Linked DNA regions of Runella sp. SP2. The protein of the gene in region 1 interacts with the protein of each later gene in a pairwise test. Links are inferred from orthologs where the notes say so. Each region holds a gene or a part of one and is shown in the gene's direction. Other genes may lie near its edges.

Evidence for each region. The genes of interacting proteins can lie anywhere in the genome.
Region 2: the proteins of DTQ70_RS02270 (region 1) and rfaD interact in binary tests that used the Escherichia coli proteins (3 or more experiments, as listed by UniProt). The link is inferred for Runella sp. SP2 from one-to-one orthologs.

Annotation. Positions count from the first base shown.
Region 1 is NZ_CP031030.1:572,847-575,747, forward strand. The notes cover bases 15-2,838. They hold DTQ70_RS02270 (1,4-dihydroxy-2-naphthoyl-CoA synthase), read left to right. Parts: upstream 15-920; coding sequence 921-1,757; downstream 1,758-2,838. Other genes in these bases: DTQ70_RS02260 (TIR domain-containing protein), read left to right, coding at 15-288; DTQ70_RS02265 (hypothetical protein), read left to right, coding at 260-835; DTQ70_RS02275 (glycoside hydrolase family 9 protein), read left to right, coding at 1,839-2,838. Also shown: more of DTQ70_RS02260, read left to right, coding at 1-14; more of DTQ70_RS02275, read left to right, coding at 2,839-2,901. UniProt on the Escherichia coli protein: Converts o-succinylbenzoyl-CoA (OSB-CoA) to 1,4-dihydroxy-2-naphthoyl-CoA (DHNA-CoA).
Region 2 is NZ_CP031030.1:4,390,086-4,392,991, reverse strand. The notes cover bases 57-2,885. They hold rfaD (ADP-glyceromanno-heptose 6-epimerase), read left to right. Parts: upstream 57-902; coding sequence 903-1,868; downstream 1,869-2,885. Other genes in these bases: DTQ70_RS17545 (MerR family transcriptional regulator), read right to left, coding at 1,978-2,850; DTQ70_RS17555 (6-carboxytetrahydropterin synthase), read right to left, coding at 190-609; DTQ70_RS17560 (hypothetical protein), read right to left, coding at 57-145. Also shown: more of DTQ70_RS17560, read right to left, coding at 1-56. UniProt on the Escherichia coli protein: Catalyzes the interconversion between ADP-D-glycero-beta-D-manno-heptose and ADP-L-glycero-beta-D-manno-heptose via an epimerization at carbon 6 of the heptose.

The DNA of each region.
Region 1 (2,901 bases):
GATTTTTTGAATGTCCCCTATGTGTTAGATGTTGAAATCCCCAAAGCAAAAGAGTTCAAAAAACATCCTTTCTTTATTCAACTAATGGACTGCGGTTGGCAGCGATTTGACATGCTGAATCAATACCAAAATGCTTCTGACCAAAAACAGACAAACAAGAATTTTATTAATTTAAAGGGTAACCCCAACGATAGCGCAACGTGGGAAAAAATAATTGATGACCTAAAATCAACGATTGAAAATTTAACTCCAAAGAAAAATGCCCCTACAAACGGACCAACTTCATAAAGAACTTGACCTCATACAAGCCGTGATAACGCGCATGGCACAAAACTCTTTTCAAATCAAAGCGTGGTTGATAGGTGTGCTGTCGGCTACGGTGGCGTTGGGAAAAGATAATTTGTTGGTATCGGATACCAATCATTTTATGGCTTATGTTTTCAATGCCCTTTTGTTGATATCGATTGGACTTTTCTGGTACTTGGATGCCTATTACCTCAACACCGAACATCGTTACCGAAAGCTCTACGCCTGGGTGCTAAAACACCGACCTAAAAACGATGATTACCTGTACGATTTGGAAACGTTTAGCCGTAAAGTAGGCAAAGAAGAACAGCGGGTGGATGAGGGCGTCGGTTCGGTACGTCACCGAATGTTTAACAAAACGCTGTGGGGGTTCTACTGTTTACCCTTTTTGCTTGTCATTCTCCTCGTTGGGTACAATATTCATAAGAGTACACAAAAGAAAGTTGCCCCCAAAAAACAATCGGTTTCGGTTCATCCAAAAGCACCCCTGCAAGCAAAACCAACCGTCGAAAAGGTACAGCTGCGCTAACGCCCCCAAGCCCAAAAATACTGCTTTGGCTGAGGATTCGGAAAAATCAAAATCCACCAGCATATTTGTAGAAAAAACTACGACTATGCCAAACTGGATTACGGCCAAAGAATACACCGATATTACCTACAAAAAATGCGACGGCGTAGCCCGTATCGCGTTCAATCGCCCCGAAGTGCGCAATGCCTTCCGCCCCAAAACAACTTTTGAACTCCTCAATGCCTTTGAAGATGCCACCCACGACCCCAAAGTAGGTGTGGTGCTGCTGTCGGGAGAGGGGCCTTCGCCAAAAGACGGGATTTGGGCCTTCTGCTCAGGGGGCGACCAAAAAGCCCGCCAAAAAGGAGGCTACCGCGCCGAAGATGGCCGCGACCGCCTCAATATTTTGGAAGTGCAGCGGCAAATCCGTTTTATGACCAAACCCGTGATTGCGGTGGTGCCAGGTTGGGCTGTTGGCGGCGGGCATAGCCTACACGTTGTCTGCGACCTGACGCTCGCCAGCAAAGAACACGCCATTTTTAAACAAACCGACGCCGACGTTGCCAGCTACGACGCGGGCTACGGCTCGGCTTATTTGGCACGGATGATTGGACAAAAACGTGCCCGTGAGATTTTCTTTTTAGGACGTAATTATTCAGCCCAAGAGGCTTTTGAAATGGGCATGGTCAACGCCGTAGTGCCTCACGATGAACTCGAAGATACAGCCTTCCAGTGGGCGCAGGAGATTTTGGGCAAGAGCCCAATGGCGATTCGGATGTTGAAATTTGCCTTCAACCTCGTGGACGATGGCTTGGTGGGACAGCAATTGTTTGCAGGTGAAGCCACTCGCTTAGGCTACATGACCGAAGAGGCGCAAGAAGGGCGTGATGCGTTTCTCGAAAAACGCAAACCAAATTGGGATAAGTTTGAGCGTTTTTCGTAAAAATTGGGCCTAAACCTATAAGGTTTCGTTTTCGATTACAAAACCTTATAGGTTTACCGTTTTACTACCCTTCTTCAACACATGAAAAAAAACTCTGTATTCGTCTTTTTTTGCCTAGTGTGCAATACACTATTTGCCCAAACGTCATGGATACGTATCAACCAATTGGGATATTTGCCCAATTCTACTAAAGTAGCGGTGCTGGTCAGCAAAGAATGGCCCAGTGTTTCGTCGTTTGAAGTGTGCGAAGCACTGACTGACAAGGTAGTATGGTCGTCCAAATCGGTGAAAACCTTCGGAGCGTATGCGGCATTTAAGTCAGGTTTTCGGCTCAATTTCAGCACTTTCAAAAAAACAGGGGCGTATTATTTGCGCGCAGCGGGTGTACGTTCTCCCAATTTCCGAATCGCCAACGACGTCTATGACGGCACGGCCGATTTTGTGTTGAAATACATGCGCCAACAACGCAGCGGGTACAATCCATTTTTGAAAGACTCCTGCCACCGCCAAGATGGCTACATCATTTACCATCCTGATTCTACCAAAAATGGTACGTTTATCGATGCGTCGGGAGGCTGGCACGATGCGTCCGACTATTTGCAATACGTGGCTACTTCGGCCAATGCTACGTACCAACTGTTGTTTGCGTACCAGCAAAACCCGCAATCTTTTGGTGATAAACACGATGCCGCAGGGCATCCCAAACCCAACGGTATTCCAGATATTTTGGACGAAGCCAAATGGGGGCTTGATTGGTTGGTCAAAATGAATCCTGAAAAAGACGTGATGTACAACCAATTGGCCGACGACCGCGACCACGCAGGGATGCGTTTGCCCAACAAAGACGTCATTGTTTATAACCCTAATTGGGGACTAGGACGTCCCGTTTATCGCGTAACGGGGCAGCCACAAGGACTTTTTAAGTACAAAAATCGTACAACGGGAGTCGCTTCCACGGCAGGGAAATATGCGTCGGCTTTTGCGTTGGGAAGTCAGGTATTGGCCAATTATTACCCAACATTTGCAGAAAATTTGCTTCAAAAAGCCAAAGATGCGTATGAGTACGGCAAACGGTTTCCTGGGGTGTGCCAAACGGCGCCAGGTCGTGCTCCGTATTTTTACGAAGAAGACAACTATGTGGACG
Region 2 (2,906 bases), 3.8 Mb from region 1 along the record:
TCAGAAGCGTATATTTTACCCGAACCAAATCATAGTCGTCAGTAATAGGAATGTTGACAGCATACAAGTTGATATACCACAGGTAACTTCCGATGATTAGGAATACAAGTAGCCAGAAAAAAAGCCCGATACGTGGTTGATTCACAATGATTTTTGGGGATTGGAACGCGAATATCGTTTAAAGCGAGCTTATTCGCCGTAATACTCTACGTAGTTTTTGGGGGTTTCAATGAGCTTGATGTAGTGCAATTTGGCGTGAGGAGCCACTTCGTTTAGTCCTTTTGCTAGGATAGCCCAGATTTCAAGGACAAAATTTTCACAGCTAGGAATGATACCTTGCATAAAATCCACATCGAGATTCAGATTTCGGTGATCGACTTTGTCAACCACACTGTCTTTCATCAGTCTGCCGAGGAGTTTCATGTCCACCACAAAGCCAGTTTCTGGATTGATAGGGCCTTTTACGGTGACAATCAGTTCAAAGTTGTGGCCGTGGAAATTGGGATTCGCACAGATGCCAAATACTTCGGTGTTTTTTTCATCCGACCAGCTAGGGTTATATACCCGGTGGGCGGCATTAAAATGTTCTTTTCTTGTTACGTAAACTATCATTCTAATCGACAGTCAATAGTCCACAGCGCCGAGAGTGCCGTATTAAAAATAAGAGAAACGGAGTCACTTTGCTGTCTAATAAGTTTCGACAAAATTACGACCAAAAAACGGTATCCAAAAACATCGTAGATTTCCTTGAAAATTCTTTAAAAAGTTAAATTTATTCATGGAATTTTCAATGATTTTTTGTGTGAAATAATACCTACCTTTGTAGCGTTTTTTTTGAGTATTTTTACTGTTCCAACTAATTGACTACCCACTATTTAAACGCCTTATCATAAGCTATTTCTATGATCATTGTCACTGGGGCTGCAGGCTTTATCGGAAGCTGTCTTATCAGCAAGCTAAACGAGGAAAATTTCAATTTTATCATCGCAGTTGATGATTTCTCGAAAATTGAAAAAGCACCAAATTTAGAAGGGAAAAAAATTCAAGAACGAGTAGAGCGCTCTGCTTTTTTTGAATGGTTAGACCAAAATTACTACGAAGTAGAGTTCATTTTCCACATCGGTGCCCGCACAGATACAACGGAGTTTAATCGTGACGTTTTGGAGGAGCTTAACGTTCGCTACTCACAGCAGATTTGGCAAAAATGTATTGATTATCAAATTCCGTTGGTGTATGCGTCTTCGGCCGCTACCTATGGTTTAGGTGAGTTAGGCTATGACGACAACGAATCGCAAATCCCGCAGTTGAAGCCGCTCAATCCTTACGGGGAATCCAAAAACGACTTTGACATTTGGGCGTTGCAACAAGAAAAGAAACCGTTTTTCTGGGCAGGTTTGAAATTTTTCAACGTGTATGGCCCCAACGAATATCACAAAGGGCGGATGGCATCGGTGATTTTCCACGCCTACAACCAAGTAAAAGCCTCGGGAAAAATGCGCCTCTTCCGCTCACACCATCCCGATTTTAAAGATGGCGAGCAAATGCGTGATTTTGTTTATGTAAAAGACTTACTGGAAGTATGTTCGTTTTTGATGCACCACCGTCGCAACTCAGGTATCTATAATCTTGGAAGTGGCAAGGCACGTACGTTTAAAGATTTGGCCATCAATACATTTACGTCGATGGGGTTAGAGCCAAACATCGACTTTGTGGATACACCAGCCGACATTCGCGACAAGTACCAGTACTTTACCCAAGCTAATATGAACAAATTGCGTTCGATTGGCTATACCAAACCTTTTCATACGTTGGAGGAAGGTGTGAAGGATTACGTTCAAAACTATTTGTCGAAAGAAGCATACTATTAACCTTGAGGCAGGCTGTTTATCTCCCGCCTAAGCAAAAACCCCGACCACACTGGTCGGGGTTTTGTCTTTTATGGCTTTGTAAGAGGAAAAAAAAGCGATAGAACGGCTGTTAGAGCAATTCAACAAGGTCTTCTAATTTGTTGATGATAGTGCAATTGGCGCCCACTTCAATGTCTTGCCCGACTACTTGGTAGCCAGTAAGTAATATTTGAGCTTTGGGGAACTGCTGACAAAGTTTGTTGACGTATGTCTGAACTTCGTCGTAGGCAGGTACGGAGGTGATGCTTGCAAAGACATAGTCGGGTTGATGGACATCATAGGCAAAAACGAGTTCATTAAACGGCAGTGTTTGTCCCAAATAAACAACCCGATGGTGATGCGCCCGAATGACGTAGCTGGTAAACAACAAACTAATTTCGTGCAACTCGCCTTCTGGTAAAAACAGTAAAAACTTCTTAGAATTGGGATGGTATTTTATGACTTGACCATCAATGGCAACAATGACTTTTTGTCGAATCAGGTTGCTCATAAAATGCTCTTGGGCGGGACCAATAGAGCCTGCGAGCCATAGCGTACCGATGCGGGTCAAGAAAGGATAAATGATATTGAGCATGGTATTTTCAAAACCATTCTGAAGAAAATTGGTGCTAATAATTTTTTCAAAACGATCTTCGTCCAAGTCAATCATCGCAATTGTCAGGGCGTGAATTTGGTCTGGATAGTTCAGTTTTTGATCGGAAATAGCCATAACTTCATGGCTAATTTCGTCCAAAGAAAATTTTGCAATGTCCGAAATTTTGTACCCGTGGTCTTTTAGCAAAGAAATATTGAGGACCAATTTTAAATCTTGGTCGTCATACATCCGAATATTGGTGTCAGTACGCTTTGGCTGAATAATGTTATAGCGTTGCTCCCAAATGCGAATTGTATGTGCCTTAATGCCAGAAAGTTGTTCTAAATCTCGTATGGAATAGTTACTCATTTGGCTTTCACTTTAAATGTATCAAGCTTTTGGGTTTTACTGTATTAGCTTTTTGC